DNA from 3 places in the Bacillus pacificus genome. Region 3 is predicted to be linked to each of the others. Evidence: riboswitches for the same ligand, from Rfam matches in the RefSeq annotation. Region 3 holds a riboswitch; each other region holds the start of a gene.

What was found. A riboswitch is a leader RNA that binds a small molecule or an ion and turns the genes downstream of it on or off. The one in region 3 is predicted to bind S-adenosylmethionine.
Region 1: linked by a shared signal. The riboswitch ahead of LMD38_RS25100 (ABC transporter permease) and the one ahead of LMD38_RS24075 (cyclase family protein) in region 3 are both predicted to bind S-adenosylmethionine.
Region 2: linked by a shared signal. The riboswitch ahead of LMD38_RS25050 (peptide ABC transporter substrate-binding protein) and the one ahead of LMD38_RS24075 (cyclase family protein) in region 3 are both predicted to bind S-adenosylmethionine.

Annotation. Positions count from the first base shown of each region.
Region 1 is NZ_CP086328.1:4,880,277-4,887,747, reverse strand. It holds gene LMD38_RS25120 (DUF3981 domain-containing protein) at 1-1,283, shown strand, start outside; gene LMD38_RS25115 (multidrug effflux MFS transporter) at 1,402-2,661, shown strand; gene LMD38_RS25110 (hypothetical protein) at 2,924-3,427, shown strand; gene LMD38_RS25105 (DUF3951 domain-containing protein) at 3,444-3,659, opposite strand; SAM riboswitch class I at 3,827-3,932, shown strand; gene LMD38_RS25100 (ABC transporter permease) at 4,069-4,986, shown strand; gene LMD38_RS25095 (ABC transporter permease) at 5,002-6,006, shown strand; gene LMD38_RS25090 (ABC transporter ATP-binding protein) at 5,963-6,973, shown strand; gene LMD38_RS25085 (ABC transporter ATP-binding protein) at 6,970-7,471, shown strand, end outside.
Region 2 is NZ_CP086328.1:4,866,875-4,874,345, forward strand. It holds gene modA (molybdate ABC transporter substrate-binding protein) at 1-199, shown strand, start outside; gene modB (molybdate ABC transporter permease subunit) at 205-879, shown strand; gene LMD38_RS25030 (GRP family sugar transporter) at 1,181-2,032, shown strand; gene pnuC (nicotinamide riboside transporter PnuC) at 2,100-2,750, opposite strand; gene proC (pyrroline-5-carboxylate reductase) at 2,938-3,741, shown strand; gene LMD38_RS25045 (aldo/keto reductase) at 3,743-4,576, shown strand; SAM riboswitch class I at 4,728-4,835, shown strand; gene LMD38_RS25050 (peptide ABC transporter substrate-binding protein) at 4,968-6,608, shown strand; gene LMD38_RS25055 (peptide ABC transporter substrate-binding protein) at 6,995-7,471, shown strand, end outside.
Region 3 is NZ_CP086328.1:4,668,861-4,676,331, reverse strand. It holds gene LMD38_RS24085 (hypothetical protein) at 1-1,120, shown strand, start outside; gene LMD38_RS24080 (hypothetical protein) at 1,546-1,926, shown strand; gene LMD38_RS24075 (cyclase family protein) at 1,954-2,586, opposite strand; SAM riboswitch class I at 2,673-2,785, opposite strand; gene LMD38_RS24070 (PRK06851 family protein) at 2,935-4,044, shown strand; gene LMD38_RS24065 (nucleotidyltransferase domain-containing protein) at 4,166-4,948, shown strand; gene LMD38_RS24060 (MFS transporter) at 4,962-6,263, opposite strand; gene LMD38_RS24055 (FAD-dependent oxidoreductase) at 6,407-7,471, opposite strand, start outside.

The sequences.
Region 1 (7,471 bases), 210 kb from region 3:
CATTTACAGTGCCGCCAAAGACAGCGGAGAATAAGATGAAAAAAGTATTTGGGGATATTCCGAAAGTAGCTTATTTTGAGCTAGGAGAATTAACGCCACAAATGGTAAATGGCGAGGCTTTATATGTAGCACCGATTGAAGTTTCAGGGTTTTTTAAAGCACGTAAAGCTGAGACAATTCCAGGATACGTCACGATGTCAGGTACGAATCCTGATGCAGAAGCGAAACTGCACCTTGGTTATAAAATGAAATACGTGCCAAGCATGTTTTTCGGAAATAATTTAGAGCGTGTGGTAAGGCAAGCAGAACCAAATTTAATCTTTAAAGGAAAACCTAAATTTGAAGTGGATGATAAAGGGAAACCGTATTATACAATGACGTACGGTGAATTTATTTCAGGAAGATCTGGATTTGAGGTAGAGGGCGTTGTAGTAGTAGATGCACAAACAGGCGAAGTGAAAAGATACGATAAAGGAAAGGCACCTAAATTTGTTGATGGCGTATTAAATCACGAGACTGCATCTACGTTAAATACGTACTTCGGTAAATATATTCACGGATTTTGGAATACAAAATTCTCGCAAACTGATATGAAGATCCCGACTGAGTGGGGAACGAAAGAAGGAGTTACACCGATTTTCGGTAAGGATGGAACATTATATTACTTTACTGATTTCACTTCTCCGAAAGAGGGAGTAGATTCTGCACTAGGTTATTCACTTATCGATGCGCGTACAGGTAAGTTGTATTACTATAACGGAAAAGAAGTAAAGGGAATTATGGATGGTTCGGCTGCTTCGGAAGTCGTGGATAATTCTTTTAAGAGAGAAAAGTGGCATGGAACGATGCCGGTTATTTATAACGTGTACGGTAAACCTTCTTGGATTGTACCTGTTATTGATGACGGAGGATTAGTACGTGCCCATACTGTTATCTATGCTTCTAATGCGAAAATATTTGCAACAGGTTCGACGCAAAAAGAAGCGCTTGAGAATTATAAAAATGCGCTGAGTGGAAGCGGAGATTCATTTAGACCGACTTCAAATGGAAAAGAGGCGCAAAAAGAAGGCACTGTACAACGTGTATATAAAGAAAAATCAGGTGAAAATACAATCGTGTACGTACTGTTAGAGAATGAACAAAAAGTATTTATGATACCTGTGAAGAAATTCCCATATGCTATGTTTACAGAGGTGGGAGATCCAATTCAAATCACATATTTAGATACAGGAGAGGCGATGTCTTCCGTATCTAAATTTACAAATAGTAATTTGAACAAGTAAAGCGATAGAAATTCTATCGCTTTTTTTTACAAAATTAAACAGGAAAATGCGCTATACTTGACGTATGTTTATGTTGTAACTATAATTGTTACGATTTAGTATGTATAGGAAAGGGTGAATGAAAAAAGTGAATGAAGTTAATCAGGAAATATATAAGCCTGTAAAGATGAACAGGTTATGGATGATTCTTGTATTAGGAACACTTACGGCGATTGGGCCATTATCTATTGATATGTATTTGCCTTCGTTACCGAAATTAACGGATGACTTGCAAACAGGTGCATCCCTAGCCCAGCTTACATTAACAGCTTGTTTGCTTGGGCTTTCAGTAGGACAATTATTTGTTGGCTCAATTAGTGATATTTACGGAAGACGCAAACCTCTTATTATTGCTCTCATTATTTATGTTGCTTCTTCTTTACTTTGTGCTGTTGCGCCATCTATTTGGACGTTAGTGTTATTACGCTTCCTACAAGGAGCTTCGGGATCAGCCGGGATTGTTATATCACGTGCAATGGTACGTGACATGTATTCAGGTTCTGAAATGACGAAGTTCTTCTCACTACTTATGTTAGTAAACGGAGCAGCGCCTATTTTGGCACCGATTATTGGGGGACAATTATTACAATTTACAACGTGGCGCGGTGTTTTCATCGTTCTTGGAGCAATAAGTGTATTCATGTTAATATCAGCTACTTTCGTATTGCGTGAAACATTACCTCCTGAAGAAAGAGAAACAGGTGGTTTGTCAGGGACGTTAGCGACGTACGGAAAACTATTAAAGGATCGTTTGTTTATGGGATATGCATTGTCACAAGGATTAGTAACAGCGGCAATGTTTGCATACATTTCGGGCTCACCATTTGTGTTGCAGAACATATACGGAGCATCACCACAGCAATTTAGTTTATTCTTTGCAATCAATGGTATTGGTATTATTATTGCTAGTCAGGTAACAGGTCGTTTAGCGGGGAAAGTGAATGAGAAGACATTATTTGTCTCTGGTATCATTATTGCAGCTGTTGGTGGTTTATCTTTACTACTGACAATCTTACTAGGAATAGGGTTAATTGGCGTTTTATGCTCGTTATTTCTTGTCGTATCAAGTGTTGGGGTTGTCTCAACAACTGGGTTCTCGTTAGCGATGAGAAATCAGAAGCAAGCTGCAGGAACAGCATCAGCTTTATTAGGCTTATTACAGTTCATTTCAGGAGCACTTGTTGCACCGTTAGTAGGTATTGGGGGAAGTAACACCGCATTACCGATGGGTGTTGTAATAGCTCTTTGTGAAGTTGGTGCTGTGTTATGTTATTTGTTTATGGCCAGAAGAAGTGAGAAGCAGTTTGAACTGCAACAAAGACAAAATTTAGAGGCTTAACAAAAAAGAACTGATTCAAAGGTAATATTTGAATCAGTTCTTTTTTTCATTTCTTTGAAATACCTCATATAGTTTTGTAAGGTGATGTAGTAAAGCAGTGCAAAAGTTATTTGTATAAAGTGACGATACTGTGACAAACATGTTGGTATATATGTTACGATGTCGTCTTAAGTGTAAAAAGTAGGATGTTCTCGGTATAATAACAAGTGGAGATAAAAGAAACTATAATGAGTAATAGCTGTAGATAAAAGGAGAAGAAGAGATGAAGAAGGTTTTGGGTATTGCTGTAATGGGAAGTATGCTCCTTCTAGCAGGGTGTAATGGAAATAAAGATACGAAAGAACCGAAAGAAAAGGTAGAACAATCTACTGAGCAAACAGAAGAGATGAAAGAATACCGTGCAGTACATGAAAAATATGATTTGAAAATGAATAAAGAGATTAATAAAGCACTACAGTTATTTGAAGTAGCAAAAGAAAAGGGCGGTAAGGAAATAACGACTGCTACATATAAAGAAGATGTGCAAAAGGTAACAACGAGCATGTTAGAAGATATTGATCATATACGAAAAGAAATTCGTGTTCCGAAGTCGAAAGAGCAAGAACATGAGGTATATGTCGGTTTCTTGAATGAATCGGAACAAGCAATGAAAAAATTACAGAAGTTAGCTAAAGAAGAAGATTCATCGTTGATTCGTGATATAGAAATTAATTTTGCAACAGCATCGACATACTATAAACGTTTTCAAGCAGAAACGAAAAAATAACCTTGCCTATGCAAGGTTATTTTTTCTTCTTGCCATCTCCATCTTCATCCTCGGATACTAATATCTTCTGTTCTTCGTGAAATTCGGAAATAGTTTGCCCGGTAATATTATCGAAAGGGGTATAAAAAGAAGTGATACTTTTCTTTTTGATGAAGAGTTTGTAGAAGCCGATGATGACAAGTATAACGATTGTTAAGGGTAATCCTATAGTAGCTAGAAGTAAGGGGTCCATCTTATAACTCCTTTCATATCTTTTTTTATTATAAGCGAAATACGATATAGATAAATAAAAGTATTAAAAACTGATTTTTCTAAATATATCCAATTTGATTGACTTTTCATTTTTTCAGAATTATAATTCGAAATATACAATTTGAACCAAATAATAATATAGCAATTTACTTATCCAGAGAGGTAGAGGGACTGGCCCTATGACACCTCAGCAGCGGGTTCTGTAATAGGAACACCGTGCTAATTCCAGCAAGCAAGTCTTGAAAGATAAGTGATGGGCCTTTGTTTATTAAGCCTTGATCTTATTTTTTAAGATCAAGGCTTTTTGTATTCTAAAAAGAGAAAAGGGAGTAATGGAAAAAGTACGTTCATAAAACTAAGTAAATATATGTGTTTAGGGGGTTATTAGAGTGTATGTAATTAAAAAATTATCAGTTATGGTGTTCACGCTATGGGTTATTACGACGGTGACATTTCTAATTATGCATATTATTCCGGGGGATCCATTTTCATCAGATGCAAAAATCTTTCCTGAAGAAGTGATCCAAAACATGAGAGCGAAGTATCACCTTGATGAACCGTTATGGAATCAATATGTTGCTTATTTAGACGGCGTAGTTCATTTTGATTTTGGTGAATCTGTTCAATCAACCGGGCAAGGTGTATCAGAAATTATAACAACTGGTTTTGGTCCATCAGCAATTATTGGTTTACAAGCACTTATTATTTCATTGCTAGTCGGAATTGCTGCAGGTACATTTGCTGCTCTCTATCATGGGAAGGTAATTGATTACGGTGTAAGTTTACTTGCCATCCTCGGTATTTCTATTCCGAGTTTTATTTTAGCACCACTATTTATACAAGTATTCGCTATTCAATTCGAGCTCTTACCAGTAGCCTCTTGGGGTACATTTGAACATACGGTATTGCCATCCTTTGCATTAGCGTTAGGACCAATCGCAGTGATTACAAGATTTGTTCGCTCTAATATGATCGAAGTACTGCAGAGTGATTATATTAAGTTAGCGAGAGCGAAAGGTATACCGATTAAGAAGATTATTATAAGACATGCTCTTCGAAATGCAATTGTTCCGGTACTTACATTTGTTGGACCATTAATGGCGGGACTTTTAACAGGTACTTTCGTTATTGAAAAGATTTTTTCAATTCCTGGTCTCGGAAAATATTTTGTAGATAGTATTTTTAATCGAGATTATCCAGTGATTATGGGAACAACCATTTTTTATAGTGCACTTTTAATTGTATGTATTTTTATTACAGATATTATTCATCGTATTGTTGATCCACGTATTCGTTCTATTACGTAAGGAGGAGATGTTTAGATGGGGGCTTATGAAATTAATGACCAGTTATTAACAAATGAAGAGAAAACAGAATTAACAATAAATAAAGATCAGCAAAAGATTAGCCGAAAGAAAGAAGTGTTTCGTAAGTTTGTATCGAATCCAATCGCAGTTTTAGGATCAGTGACGTTATTACTCATTATTGTTTTCTCACTTGTTGGTGAAAGTTTAACGCCATTTACTGCGAGTGAACAAGTAAAAGAGGCAACAAACTTACCACCTAGTAGTGAGCATTGGTTCGGAACAGATGATTTGGGAAGAGATATATGGGCACGTACTTGGGCTGGCGGGAAAATTTCATTAACAGTTGGATTAGTGGCAGCTGCTCTTGATATAGGACTTGGTGTGCTAATCGGAGGATTTAGTGGATATGTGAGAGGGCGCAATCGCCTTGGGACATTAATTGATGAGTGGATTATACGAGGAATCGAAGTGTTATACGGTATCCCATATTTATTAATTGTTATTTTACTATTAATTGTTATGAAACCAGGTCTTTTTACCATTATCATCGCCCTTGCATTAACAGGATGGATTGGTATGGCACGTCTCGTTAGGGCGCAAGTTTTATCTTTAAAACAAAGAGAGTTTGTTATTGCAGCGGAGCGATTAGGTACATCACATATGAAAATTATATATGGGCATTTAATTCCGAACTTAACAGGCATTATTATCGTAAATTTATCATTTACAATTCCAGCAGCTATTTTCTCAGAATCATTTTTAAGCTTTATCGGACTAGGAGTGCAATCACCGGCAGCAAGCTGGGGGACGATGACGAATGATGCACTTGGGACATTACTAAGCGGGGAATGGTGGCAGCTATTCTTCCCAGCAATCATGATTGCCCTCATTATGTTCGCATTTAATGCGATTGGTGATGGTTTACAAGATGCAATTGATCCAAAAATCGTAAAACAGAATCGAAAGGAGAAAAAACATGGGACAGCTCTTATCTTTAGAAAACGTAACGTTAGCCGTTGAAAAAGAGAATAGTAAACAAGCAATTGTGAAGCATGTTTCCTTTTCTATTAGCGAAGGTGAAATAGTTGCGCTTGTAGGAGAAAGTGGCTCAGGGAAAAGTGTTACAGCACAATCTATTATCGGCTTAAATCAAGAATCAATTCATATTGATGATGGAAATATATCTTTTGAATCAGAGGAATTAACGAATCTACAAGAATCAGAATGGAATCAAATTCGTGGGAAAGATATTGCTTTTATCTTTCAAGATCCACTTTCATCTTTAAATCCGACGATGAAGGTGGGAAGGCAAATTACAGAGGTGATTTTGCAACACGAAAAGAAATCGAAAAAAGAAGCAAAAGAAATTGCGATTAACTTATTAAATGATTTAGGGATACATGAAGCAGAGAAACGCTTTGAACAGTACCCACATCAATTAAGCGGAGGCATGAGGCAACGTATTTGTTTAGCAATCGCATTTGCTTGCCACCCAAAACTCGTTATTGCGGATGAACCTACGACAGCATTAGATGTAACAATTCAAAAGCAAATTATGGAGTTATTAAAGGAAAGAAAGGAAAAGCAAAATACGAGTATTTTACTAATTACGCACGATTTAGCACTTGTACGTGAAGTAGCGGATCGAGTAGTTGTGATGTATGGGGGACGTGTTGTTGAAAAAGGAACGATAGAGGAAGTGATAGGTTCCCCTAAACATCCATACACAAAAAGCTTATTACAAGCAATTCCCAATATGGACGATTCCGAAAAAGTATTACGTGCAATAGAAGGAACGACACCTTCCATTGAGACGTTAAATAGCTTTGGTTGTCCTTTTGTAAATCGTTGTCCAGTAGCGATAAAAGAATGTATTCATCGTTTCCCAGAGAGAACAACATATTCCAAGGAGCATAGTTCACATTGCTGGCAACATGTTCTGGAGCATAATAAGGCGAAATCAAAAGAGAAGGTGAATGCCTCATGACGACAGATTTAATTACTGTAAAGCAAGTAACGAAAACATATGGAAGTAAAAATAAAGAAATCGCAGCGTTAAAAGATATATCACTTTCTATCCCGAAAGGAACAACGCTTGGCATTATTGGCGAAAGTGGTTCAGGAAAAACAACACTTGGAAAGCTCATAGCTGGGATTGAGAGCCCAACGTCTGGTGAAATTGATTATAACGGTCAAGTCGTTCACAAACTGAAGGCAGCTCATAAACGTGATTTCTTACAGAAAGTACAGTTTATTTTTCAAGATTCCACAGCAGCATTAAATCCGCGCTGGAAAGTACGCGATAGCGTAACGGAAGGCTATATTTCATTTGGTTTAGGTGATAAAGGATTGAAAGATAAAGTGGCAGGTGATGCGCTAGAGCGTGTTGGGTTAGATAGACGATATATTGATCGCTATCCGCATGAATTTAGCGGAGGACAACGCCAACGTATCGCTATTGCAAGAGCGTTATTGTGTGAGCCAG
Region 2 (7,471 bases), 200 kb from region 3:
CAAAACAGATGCTCTTATTTCAGACAAAGTGAAGATTGGTGAGACAGCAGCTGCTACTTCTCATGAGCCAATTCACTATCCTTTAGGTGTTATAAAAGAATCTAAGCATAAGAAAGAGGCGACTTCATTTTATGAGTATTTGCAGTCAAAAGATGCACAATCTATCTTTAAGAAATATGGATTTACCGTCCTATCATAATTGCCATGAGCTTTGATACTATTTTATCACCAATCTTTCTATCTTTACGAGTAGCCGCATGTGCCACCATTATCGTTACCATTTTAGGAACGATAATCGGAAGAGCGCTAGCACGTTCCTCATGGAGATATAAAGTAATACTAGAAACGATTTTCTTATTACCAATGGTACTTCCGCCAACTGTAATCGGCTTTTTTCTCATTATTATTTTTGGAAATAACAGTCCCATTGGAATGTGGATAGAATCAATATTTCAGCAATCTATTATGTTCACATCTACTGCTGCAATCATTGCTTCTACAGTTGTTGCTTTTCCGCTTATGTATCAATCAGCAAAAACAGGATTTTCTATCGCGAATGTACAAATTGAAGAAAGTGCTCGTGACCTTGGTGCAAGTGAATATCAAGTTTTTCTACACGTCACACTTCCGCTTGCATTTCCTGCTTTACTAAGCGGAATGATTTTGAGCTTCGTTCGTGCGCTTGGTGAGTTTGGTGCTACACTCATGTTTGCCGGAAATATTCCTGGTAAAACACAGACTATCCCAACTGCAATTTACATGGCGATTGATGCAAGTAATATGCAACTCGCCTGGACACTTGTCGTTATCACTATTAGTATGTCCCTCCTATTTTTGCTATGTATTCAGCTTATTAATAAAAGAATTACTAACTCTTAAGGCAGCTCTTTTTGAAGCTGCTTTTTTATTTCTTAGGAAATAAAAATATACCATCGGGAAATAACTGAATTTTAACTTTTATTTAAATATACATTCTATTTGAATTTACTTTCTAAAATAGGCAATTTCCTGTTATTATATGGAGGTGTTTGAAAAAATGAAGAAATGAAAACGCATTTATATCGTGAATTCTTCATCCTGTTTTAGCGATCGGTAATCTTCTACTCTAGTAGTGGGGCATTACCGATCGTTAGAACGATATGTAATTATATTGGTATAGCAAAACGAAGGGAGTCTTGTAATGGACATTTTATTAGCGCTTCTTCCTGCAATTGCATGGGGAAACATCTTATTAGTAAGCGTAAAAATGGGCGGTGGTGCATATAGCCAAACGGTAGGTATGACAATCGGTGCTCTATTCTTCGCAACAATTATGTATGTATTTACTCAACCAGCTTTAACAATGACAATCTTGATTGTTGGTTTTATTTCAGGTTTATTCTGGGCTTTAGGACAAGTAAACCAATTAAAAACAGTTGAAAAACTAGGTGTTTCAACTACTGTAACAATTTCTACTGGTATGCAACTTGTTGCAACTTCTATCTTTGGGGTTATCGCTTTCCGCGAGTGGACTACTACTACAACGATCATTCTGGGAACGATTGCAATCCTATTAATCGTAGTTGGTGTTGTATTCACATCATTAGATGATAAAGAAAATGCTCAGCCACCAGGACAATTGAAAAAAGGACTTCTTACTTTAATTGTTTCTACTTTTGGCTATCTTGTATATGTAATTATTATTCGTTGGTATAACATCGATGGTTGGTCTGCTATTTTACCACAAGCAGTTGGTATGTTTGTTGGTGCGGTTGTACTGACATCTAAACATAAACCTTTTAACAAATATGCAATCCGTAATGCTTTATCTGGTTTACTATGGGGAACTGGAAACTTATTCTTACTTCTTTCACTACCACGTGTCGGAGTAGCAACAAGCTTCCCATTATCTCAAACTGGAATCGTTATCTCAACATTCGGTGCGATTGTCTTCTTAGGTGAAAAGAAAACAAAACGTCAATTGATCTTTATTGCACTAGGTAGTGTTTTAATTATTGGTGGCGCTGTATTGTTAGGTATGACAAAAGCATAAACTTATATTCTATTAATAAACCCCTGAAGCGTATGTGCTTCAGGGGTTTTCCAACTCTAATTATTTTCTAGATATAATTATTTGTATGTTTTTGTCCCTTATAATTGTTCTTCCACTCTAGTAAACCAGCTATACATATAAAGAGATTAATAACAGCTAATATTAGCATAACGTATAACCCGGAGGAAATATAAATTGAAATACTAACTACATTATATAAAATCCATAAATGCCAGTTTTCTAAGATTTTTCGACTTAGCATAAATTGAGCTACTAAGCCTAATACAGCATTTAAAGCATCTAAATATGGACTTGTTGATTCTAAATAATGAACTTGATAATAACCCCAACCAATCCATGCAGCTAAAATAAAGACTATATAGAAAATCCAACCTTTCAAATCTAAACGAACTGTTGCTTTTACCTCTTCTTCACCACTGCGTGCAATCCAATAATACCAACCATATACATTAAAGATAAATTGAAAGGCTGCCAATACTGCCATTGCATATAAACCTTGTGTAATAAAAATATATAGAAATACCGCAACAGTAATCATACCGAATAAAAAGTTGGATACTTTTTCTCTTGCTAATAGCCAAACATTGATAATTCCCATGACCGATGCAAAGATTTCAATATAGCTCGATTGAATATACAATCCAACCAATACACAAATAATACTAGTAATGAGTAAAAAGAGCGGACTTCTAATCATAATCATCTCTCCCCAGATGTGTAATAAATTCCCTATCACCAGTATAAGGAATCACTCTCCCTTTCACCATTAATTTCCTACTTTTCATTATCTATTCCATCTACAATAAGCCTTTTCTTTTTACAAAATTCTCTTAAAAATGGTATCGTTTTTTATAACATATCTCCACTAGAAAGGAATAGAGGATATGCTAACTAAACATCGAATTCTATTTATTGGTGCTGGTCGTATGGCAGAAGCTATATTTTCCGGATTACTGAAAACAAGCAAAGAATACATCGAAGAAATTATCGTTTCTAACCGAAGCAACGTAGAAAAGCTAGAACAATTACAAACGCGATATAATGTGTCTACTACAACAGATTGGAAGCAGCATGTTACATCTGTTGATACGATTGTTTTAGCAATGCCGCCTTCTGCACATGAAGGTTTATTAGCGGAATTATCTCCGTTACTATCGAGTCAACTTGTCGTAACGGTAGCTGCTGGCATTGGCCCATCTTATTTAGAAGAAAGACTTCCTAAAGGAACACCTGTTGCTTGGATTATGCCAAATACAGCTGCTGAAATCGGAAAGTCTATCTCCTTATATACAATGGGACAATCGGTAACCGAGATGCATCAGGAAACCTTGCAACTGCTTTTAAGAGGTATTGGTACTTCGCAACTTTGCACTGAGGAAGAAGTTCATCAGCTTACTGCAGTTACGGGAAGTGCACCGGCCTTCCTTTATTACTTTGCTGAAAGCTTAATTGAAGCAACAAAAAGTTATGGAGTTGATGAAGCGACTGCCAAACACCTTGTCATTCAAATGATTTCTGGCTCTGCCTCTATGCTCGAACGAACGCAAGATCCAGCTAACCTCCGCGAACAAGTAACAACACCAGGTGGTTCCACAGCTGAAGGTCTCAAAGCTTTATATGAATATAATTTTTCAGGGGCAATTCAAAAAGCAGTAGAAGCAACAAACAAAAAAGCTAGGGGGAAATAATATGAGTTTAACAAGTTTAAAAGACTATACAACATTACATAACGGTGTAAAAATGCCTTGGTTCGGCTTAGGTGTTTTTAAAGTAGAAGATGGTTCAGAAGTAATTGAGTCTGTGAAAGCAGCAATTAAAAATGGCTACCGCAGTATAGATACTGCAGCAATTTATCAAAATGAAGAAGGCGTTGGCCAAGCAATTCGTGAATCAGGTGTTTCACGTGAAGAATTATTTATTACATCAAAAGTATGGAATAGCGATCAAGGATATGAAACAACACTTCAAGCATTTGAAACTACATTAGAAAAATTAGGACTAGAGTATTTAGATTTATATTTAGTACATTGGCCTGTAAAAGGGAAATATACTGAATCATGGAAAGCGTTAGAAAAACTTTATAAAGACGGCCGTGTTCGTGCAATTGGCGTGAGTAATTTCCATATTCACCACTTACAAGACGTATTTGAAATTGCTGAAATTAAGCCAATGGTCAATCAAGTGGAATACCACCCACGTTTAGCACAAGAAGAGTTACACGCTTTCTGTAAAGAACATAATATCCAGCTTGAAGCTTGGTCACCATTAATGCAAGGACAACTATTAGATAATCCAACGTTGCAAGAAATTGCGACAAAATATAATAAATCAACTGCGCAAATTATTTTACGCTGGGATCTACAAAACGAAGTTGTAACAATCCCTAAATCTATTAAAGAACATCGCATTATTGAAAATGCAAACATCTTCGACTTTGAATTAAGTGCTGATGATATGAAAGCAATTCAAGCTTTAAATGAAGACCGTCGCGTTGGTCCAGATCCAGATAACTTTAACTTCTAGTAGAAAAACCACTGCCATATGCAGTGGTTTTTCGTTAAAGAAAACTGAAAATTTAAACTATATTTCATTCAGTTGACACTTCATCATCCAAGGTGTAAGATTTTGAATTATCAAAGAAACACAAAAATTAATAAAGTTTATTCGTTTACTCATTGTATCAAGAGAGGTGGAGGGACTGGCCCTTTGAAACCTCGGCAGCAGGTTCATTTTTTGAATACTGTGCCACTTCCTGCAAGCTTTATAGCTTGAAAGATAGAATGAGGGACTTCGTTTATATACGGGTGCATAACTTGTACGTAAAAATCCCTCTTTCTCAATATGAAAAGAGGGATTTTTTATTTTTCATTTCCCTCATCATCATCCAAACTTAATTATTTAGGAGGAAAATCAAATGAAAAAAAAGTTTGTACCCGGTATTGCGTCAGTTGTAGGAGTAAGTATTTTATTAACTGGTTGCGGTAGTTATAAAAACGAAGCAAGCGGAGCAAATGCAAAAGACGAGGCACCTAGTAAACAGGTTTTAAACTTATCTTCACCTACTGAAATACGAACAATGGATACAGCTCGTGCTACAGATACTGATTCTGGTCAAGTAATGAGAAACGTATTTGAAGGTTTGTATAATCTTGGTGAAGGTAATAAACCTGTCCCTGGTGTTGCAAAATCTCATGAAGTAAGTGGCGATAAAACGAAATACACATTCCACCTGCGAGATTCAAAATGGTCAAACGGCACTCCTGTTACAGCGAAAGATTTTGTCTTCGCTTGGCAAAGAGCTGTCGATCCAGCAACAGCCTCTGAATATGCATTTCTATTCTTTGATATTAAAAATGCAACAAAAATTAACAACAAAGAACTTCCAGCCGACCAACTTGGTGTAAAAGCAGTTGATGACCATACGTTTGAGGTAGAATTAGAACGCCCTGTTCCATATTTTATTAGCTTAACAGCGTTCCCAACATTTCTACCAATTAACGAGGAATTCTTTAAAAAACAAGGTGATAAGTACGCTTTAGAAGACAATACAATCTTGTACAACGGCGCTTTTACACTAAGCGATTGGAAGCATGAACAAAGCTTTAAATTCAAGAAAAACCCTACCTATTGGGATAAAGATACTGTCAAACTAGAGGAAATCAATTTTAACGTCGTAAAAGAAAAATCAACAGAAGTAAACCTATTCGAATCAAAACAATTAGACCGTATAAAATTAACATCCGACTTCGTTGATAAATATAAAAAAGATGCGAACTTTAAAGAACGCCCGAACGTAGGCGTACAATTTTTACGTATGAACCAACAAAACAAAGTACTACAAAACGTGTCTGCACGCCAAGCAATCGATCAAACAATTGATCGAAAATCCTTTGTAAATACGTTATTAAATGATGGATCTACACCAACCTTTGGTCTCGTTCCAAAAAACTTTGCAAAAGGGCCTGATGGAAAAGACTTCCGTACTTTAAACGGAGATTTAACCAAAGTTGATACAAAATCTGCACAAGAGTTATGGAAAAAGGCGAAACAAGAGCTTGGTTCTGAAAAAATAACATTAGAATTATTAACAAGTGATGCTGACCTTGATAAGAAAACTGGTGAGTTCTTAAAAGGACAACTAGAAAAGAATTTAGATGGATTAACAGTAAATGTGAAACCACAACCACGTAAACAACAAGTTTCACTTTTATTAAAAGGTGACTATGAAATTGGTATTGACGGCTGGAGCCCTGACTTTGCTGATCCAATTACATTCCTTGAATTGTTTACAACGAATAACCCTTACAACTTGGATCATTACTCTAATAAGGAGTTCGATGAAACAATTGAAAAAGTGAAAACGACTTTAGCTGGTGATGAAAAAGCTCGCTGGGAAGCATTACTAGCATCTGAGAAAATATTATTTAAAGACTCAGTTATCGCTCCCCTTTACCAAAAAGGCGAATCTTATTTAGAACGTTCTTATGTGAAAGGAATTGTGCAAGTAGACTTTGCAGGCCAATTAAACTTCAAATGGGCACAAATTGAAAAATAAAAGGCAAGCTGAATTGAAGTTTTTCTATCTACAACAATTATTTTATTGAAAAAATGTATTAAAAGCGGATTCTCAATAAGAGAAAATCCGCTTTTTTAATATATTATTTTAAAAAATTAATACTCCACTTTTTATTATTGACATATAGTTCTTCTCAGTGTTAATATTCTAAATAATCAAAGAAACGAAATATTTCACCATCAAAATATAACGTCTCCTATGTTGAAACATATAACGATACATTATATTTCAACATGTATATACATATAGAACACCTGATTACCTACATATACATATTTATAATAGGTTTTCTCTTCTTCTATAAATACACTTCAAGACATGGACATTATGACGTTACGAACAACACATTTAGGGAGGAACGAACAATGAAGAAAAAAGTTGTACCTGTTGTTGCATCTGTTTTAGGGGCAAGTCTATTACTAACTGCTTGCGGGGGAAATAAAGATCATGCAAGCGGAGCGAAAGCAAAAGATAAAGCACCTGATAAGCCGGCAATTAACTTATCATTCGCTTCAGAAATTCCAACAATGGATGTTGCAAAAGCAACGGATGGGGAATCCATGAGCGTAATGCGAAATGTTTTTGAAGGTTTATACGCAATGGGAGAAGATAATAAACCAATTCCTGGTGTTGCTGAGTCGGTTGACGTTAGTCCCGATAAAACAAAATATACATTCCATCTGCGTGATTCAAAATGGTCAAACGGTACTCCTGTTACAGCAAAGGACTTCGTCTTCGCTTGGCAACGTGCCGTAAACCCTGACACAGCAGCTGAATATGCATTCTTATTCTTCGATATACAGAATGCGAAACAAATAAACCAAAAACAATTACCAGTTGAT
Region 3 (7,471 bases):
GGTTGATATAAAACAAAAAGATAGGACGTATTATGACGAGTTGTTTCCAAATTTGAAAGATCAATTGTTTTTATCCGAAATAGACCTCCAAGATGTAGTGACATTTAAAAAGCATTTAAAAGAAAGTAGTACGAGCGTTGTTATTGATGTTTCGGGGGCAGATACGATCAGAGTATTAAGCTGTTGTAATGAACTTGGAATTTGTTATATTAATTCAGCTTTGGAAAACGAGGCAGTAGATCAGGACGATAGTTTAATCGGCTTTCAGCTTACGGAAAGATATACGAGATTTGAGAAGGAAAAAGATAAATTTACAAATACAAAAGCAATTATAGGCTCAGGTATGAATCCAGGTGTCGTTCAATGGATGGTTGTTGAACTTATGAAGGAACGCCCGAATGAAAAGCCAAGAGCATGCTATATAGTAGAACATGATACGTCATTTTTGAATGATACAGCACTTATAAAGCCTCATACACTGTATGCTTCATGGGCAGTAGAGCGATTTCTAGATGAAGCGATATGGAGTTATCCGATGTATATGAGTCATCATCGTCCTCTTTACTTTTATGAAGATGTATATGCTTCAGAGTATAAAGTAAAGTTGGGAGAGAAAGAGTTTTATGGTTGTTTGATGCCGCATGAGGAAGTTTTAATTTTAGGGAAAAACTTTAACATGGAAGTAGGGTTTCTTTATCGAATTAACGAGTATACAACAAATATAATTAGACAGAATTTAGATAAGGTAGAAGATCTATGGAATTGGAATCGTAAAGTATTTAATCCAGCTGAAGAAGAGATTGCGGGCGAGGATCTAGTCGGTGTATTACTCGTTTATGAAAATAGCGAGACCTATATGTATAACGTGATGAATAGCAGTCAAGTTTTTCATAAATATAAAACGAATGCGACATACTTCCAAGTAGGATGTGGCATTTATGCTGGCTTGTGTAGTTTACTGTTCGATAACTTTAAACAAGGTGCCTATTATGTAGAGGAATTATTACTAAATACAGAAAGTAAGTACGGAGAATATTTGAATTTATATATGAATGATTTTGTAGTTGGTGGAAATGACTTTACGGATGGATTGCTACATGATCGAGTAAGGTGGATATAAATTGTGATGAAAAGGAAGGGGAAATCTCCTTCCTTTTCGCGTTATAAACGTACATATTGTCCTGAAAGTAATTTCCTTATCATTTAATGAGATAATATGTAGAGTTTTTGTATTGATCATGAGGAGTAGCAAGGAAGTATTGCGATTCAAAGTAGCGGAGAGCTAGGAATGAAAGTGGAGATTTTTTTACCGATAGCATAATGCGCTAGAAGAAAATATTTTTCAGAAAAGTGTTCTTGTTGCGTAAATATAAACATTTTATAAAATGTTTCGAGAAGGGTTTTTTTTATAAAATACTTCGTTTATAATGGAGGAAAATATCGACATGAGATTTGTTATTCATGTAACGGTTCGGTAGTGTTAGAAAAAGAAGGGGTGCACGCGCATCCTTTTTTCTATGCAGATATTATGAAAGAGGTGGTATGATGGAATTAACATTAAATTCGACTGTATGCTTGCACACGATTCAATTTCGAAAAGAGCAAAAGAATTATATTGTAAAAGATACAATTACAGGAGAAAAATATGAAATGCCGCCACTTTGGATTGATGCATTGGCAATGATGCGTGACGGTTTTTTATTAGGGGAAATTGAGGAGAAATTAAAAGAAGAGTATCCGGAAGAAGAAATAAATATGTTAGCATTTACGAGGCAACTGTTAGAGCTAGAGCTTGTCGGAATGGTCGATGGGGAAGAAATAGCTTGTACAAAGAAGAAAGAGAAAGATTATTTAGCTTGGTTACGTCCTCGCGTTGAGCAATTCTTTCTTAGTTTAAATAAAAGAAATAGAAGCAAAGGTCAATGATGATCTTTGCTTTTTTGTATAGTTTGTTTAAAAAATTACAGCGAATGCTCTTGCGAAAGCACCGTCGCTATTTTTAATTTTTAAAGGTGCTGCTGAGAAAAAGAAACGTTTCGCATTAATGGCATCTAAGTTTGTTAAGTTTTCGATTAAATAAATATTATTCCCAAGTAGTATGTGATGAATCGGTGATGTTTCTGTCGTTACCTCGTCAGGAGAAATGAAATCTAAACCGACAGATTTTACTTTTAATTGAACTAATTCTTCAGCTAATTCTTCGGAAAGATAAAAGGCTTCTTGTTCATACGCTTCTGTATTCCATTTATTAGATAGGTTGGAATGGAAAATGACAATATCACCTTCTTTTATGTCAGCATTGTGTAATACTTCTTTAGGTAGTTTTCGTTCTTGTACATGAGTTACATCAATAAGAACAGCTTCACCTACAAATTGATCTAGGGGCAATTGATCAATAGTCGTTGCGCCTGAAATGAAATGAGCAGGAGCATCACAATGTGTACCAACATGAACGACAGAATGAAAATCTGTAACTTGATATCCTGTCTCTTCAACACTTGTAATGGCTTCTAAATTGATTTTTGGTGTTCCAGGAAATTGAGACATATTGTTTTCAAATGTTTGGGATAGGTCAATTACTTTCACTTTAAATACCTCCAAGTATATATTTTGAAATATAAAAAACTCACCTTTCATAATCAAGAAAGATGAGTTTTGCACACAATAGTTACGTTTTATCTTTCAAAATGCAATGCATTTTGCAGGAATTAGCACCTATTCAGTTTGTATAAACTGAGGTTGCTGGGCTTCAAAGGGCCGGTCCCTCTGCCTCTCTTGATAAAGGTATATTCAATTTAAAGTTCGGAATTTTCGTGATAATAAAATTGTAATTCATTTCCTTTTTCTGTGCAACACAAAATAGGTATTCACCCAAATAAAGTTGCTCGCATATTGTAGCTTATGTAAATAGAATGCTGCGAAGGAGTGAGTGCAGTGACAGGGAAGGTATTGAATTATTATGCTGGTGGAAATACAGCTAGAGGATTTCATAATTTATATGAAGAGAATTTAAAAGGACTAAACAGATTATTTATTTTAAAGGGTGGACCTGGAACGGGAAAATCTTCTTTAATTAAGGTAATAGGTCGTGAATGGGTTGAAAAGGGATATGATATTGAATTTTTACACTGTTCTTCTGATAATAAATCGGTTGATGGTGTCATTATCCCGAAGTTAAAAGTAGGAATTGTTGATGGAACATCACCGCATGTTATTGAGCCAAAAATGCCAGGAGTTGTCGAGGAGTATATTAATTTAGGAATTGCTTGGGATTCAGATAAGTTAAGAAAGCAGAAAGTGGAAATTGAACGATTTGTTTCAGAAGCAAGCAAAGCTTTTCAAGCTGCTTACGCTCGTTTTAACGAGGCATTAGTTATACATGATGAGTGGGAGAAAATATATATTAGTAATATTGATTTTAATAAAGCGAACGAACTAACCGAGCAGCTCATTCAGAAATTATTTACAGATAAAGTTGGGAAACAATCGCTTGTGAAACATCGGTTTTTAGGAGCAGCTACACCGAAAGGAGCAGTTGATTTTGTTCCTAACTTAACAGAAGGATTACCACATCGTTATTTTATAAAAGGACGCCCAGGTTCTGGGAAATCAACAATGCTCAAAAAATTAGCTAAGGTAGCAGAAGAAAAAGGATTTGAAGTTGAAGTATATCATTGTGGGTTTGATCCAAATAGTCTTGATATGGTTATCGTAAGAGAATTAGGGTTTGCGATTTTCGATAGCACCGCACCACATGAATATTTTCCGAGCCGTGAAGGTGATGAAATTATAGATATGTATGCCCTTATTGTAACACCAGGGACGGATGAGAAGTATGCGGAGGAAATTCGTGACGTCTCTATTCAATATAAAGCAAAAATGAATGAGGCGATGTCTTTTTTAGCGAAAGCGAAATCAGTTCGTGATAAATTAGAACGAATTTATATTGCTGCTATGGATTTTTCAAAAGTAGATGCATACAAAGAGGAGATTCAAAAAGAGTTTGAACGAATTGCGGTTAGTGTAACTGAAAAGAACAAGTAAAAAATAACGAATTTTGACAGGCTGTCGGAAATTTTCTGACAGCTATTTTAGTATGTAGTAAACTTAGTAATATATTTGTCGAATTTCCAAGGAAATAATCAAAAAATAGAGAGGGTATGAAATGAGAGAGAAAATTAAGTTGGAGTTAGAACGAATTGAGAAAGAAAATGATGTGAAAATTTTATTCGCTGTGGAGTCAGGGAGTCGTGCATGGGGATTTCCATCAAAAGATAGTGATTATGATGTTAGATTCGTTTATATGCACCCGGTAGAATGGTATTTATCCATTCATGATAAACGAGATGTAATTGAGTATCCGATTAGTGATGATTTAGATATAAGCGGATGGGATATAAAAAAAGCGTTACAACTATTTGCAAAGTCAAACCCAGCTTTACTCGAATGGATTCGATCACCCATTTTTTATTCGAAAAACTCTAATTTTCCAGAAAAGCTTCAGCAAATGAGTGAAAAGAATTTTGATCCAAAAGCAACGATATACCATTACCTACATATGGCTTCAAAAAATTATCGTGAATTTTTGCAAGGTGAGAATGTAAAATTGAAAAAGTACTTTTATGTATTGCGTCCTATTTTGGCTTGTAAGTGGCTAGAGGAGAAAATAACTTTGCCTCCTGTAGAATTCGATCGATTAATTACAGAATTATCAATAGAGCGTAGCGTATTAGATGAAATTGAACGGTTGTTAATAAAGAAAAAGGCAGGTACTGAATTAGATGTTGGATTGAAAATTGAGGTGTTGAATCAATTTTTAGAAGAACAAATTCATTACTATCAGCAATACGTAAAAGGAATTGAAAAGGGATTAGGGATCGATATTGAGAGTTTAAATACATTGTTTCGAGATATGTTGTTTGCGGTATACGAAAAAGAGCACAAGTAAGTTTGTGCTCTTTTTATTTTGTAGGAATAAAGAAAACAGATATAGCTGCAAGAAGACCTGCAAATGAGAATAAGTAAAAATTCCATGCTAAGTCATATTGCATTGTCATAATAATACCGACAAGAATAGGACCAGTAATTGCGCCAACTCGGCCAAGTCCAAGTCCCCAGCCTAAGGAAGTAGCTCGGATATGTGATGGGAAGTATTGTGTTACATATGCATTTAATATTTGAGTAATGCCAACTGATCCAATTCCAGCAAGACCAATTAAAAGATAGATGATTGTAACAGATGGTTTAATTGTTAATAGTCCAATACATATAGCTGCCATAAGATAGGAGATGCTAATAACAATTTTAGCTCCTATACGATCGGCGATTGCTCCAGCAAATAATGCACCGATAGCGGCAGTAATATTTAGCATAAGTAGGAATGATAAACTAGATCCAAGAGGGTATCCTGCCTGTCGCATCATCTGAGGTAACCAAGTATTTAAACCGTATATTAAAAACATACCCATTATATAAGTGATCCAAAAGAGCAGCGTTGCTTTTCTGTATTCTTTTGAGAATAAAGTAAGAAATCCATTTCTCTTTCGCATATTAGATGAGGGTTGATGAGTTTCATCTTTCACATAGAATTCAATTTGAAAACGATTAAGGATTTGGTCAACTTCTTTTTGGCGATTACGTGATAATAAAAATTGAATGGATTCAGGTAAATAACGAATAATGAAAGGAATAAGGAGTAGTGGAATCATTCCGATGCCAAACATAGTTCTCCATCCGAAACCTTCTAACATAAACATCGACAAAATAGCGCCTAACACGATCCCTAAAGGATAGCCAGTAAACATAAGAGCATAAATAAAAGATTGTCGCTTTTTTGGTGAATATTCAACAGTAAGTGCTGAAGCTGTTGGAATAACACCACCTAATCCGATTCCTCCGATAAACCGAGATAAACCAAATAATTCGGGAGAAGGAGCAAGTGCAGCTAGGCCCATTGTGATAGAAAAAAGTGCTAAGCAGCATATAAGCGTCCATTTCCGTCCAATTAGATCTGTAATGGTTCCAACTAGAATAGCGCCAATAAACATACCAAATAAAGCATAGCTAGCAATTGTACCAGCATGTGCCGGCGAAAGTGCCCAGCTTTTGTCTTCTAGGAGCTTTGGCAGAACGGCACCGTAAATACCTAAATCATATCCATCAGCTAGAATAGCTAGCCAACAAATAAAAACAACAAGTTTTGTAATAGAGCTCGAAAAGATAGTTTCTGTAGACTCTAGATGAGGTGGAGCTGAAGGTTGCATAGTAATCACCCCTTTTAATTTGTAGATGAGTATATTATTTTATTTGGTGTTAATATTTTCCTTCTTGTATCGGGATTTATATGAAAAGGTTTTATAACAAATAAAGAAGTTCAACAGGATTCCTGTTGAACTTCTTTATTTGTTTACTCATTATCAACTCGTTTTAACGGTTGATCTGCCGGACCTTCAATAACATCTCCCTCAATTGAAAAGCGTGAACCGTGGCAAGGACAGTCCCAAGTACAATCACCATTATTCCATTCAACTTCGCAGCCGAGATGTGTACAAGTTGTATCGACAATATGTAATTTTCCATCTTTGTCCTTATAAGCACCTGCTCGTTTCCCGTTAACATGTACGACAGATCCTTCACCAACTTCGAGATCTTCTGGTTTACGTAATGCAGTTTCAATCTTTCCTTCAATTAAATGTTTCGCAACATCAAGATTTTGGGAGAAGAACGTTTTTATATCTGGATTTGCATGGAAGCGTGATGGTGCATACAGTTCTTTATATGGACTGTCTACTTTTAGAATGGAATCCTTCAGTAAATGAGCGGCAGCAGTTCCAGTTGTCATTCCCCATTTACGATATCCAGTTGCAACAAATATATTTGGATTGCTCTCGTTAATATGTCCAATATAAGGGAGCTTATCTAGCGTAATTAAATCTTGTGCTGACCATCTATAAGGAACTTCATCTATTCCAAACGTTGCTTCCGCAAAAGAATAAAGTGCTTCGTAATGAAGCATCGTGTTTATTCCTTGTCCTGTTTTATGACTTTCTCCGCCAATTAAAATTAATTTTTCCCCATTGCTTGTAGTGTAGCGTAAGGAGCGTTTTGGGTCATCAATACTTAAATACATGCCACCTGAATAATCTGTTTTTGTTTTAATAGCAAGAGCATAAGAGCGTTCTGCGTACATTCGCGTAAAGAAAAAGCTATTCGCATCATAAAAAGGAAAGTGTGAACAAGAGACAACATATTCACAAGTAATGCGATGTCCGCCCTTTGTAATGACTTGTGGAGAATCTCCTTTTTCTACATCCATAGCAGTCGTTTGTTCGTAAACTTTTCCGCCCATCTCCACAAACTTTTCTAAAAGTGTTTTCAAATAAAGAAGGGGATGAAACTGGGCTTGATTTTTCATGACAAGTGCAGATTGTACTGGAATTGGAATCGGTAGAGATTGAACATAGTCACAAGG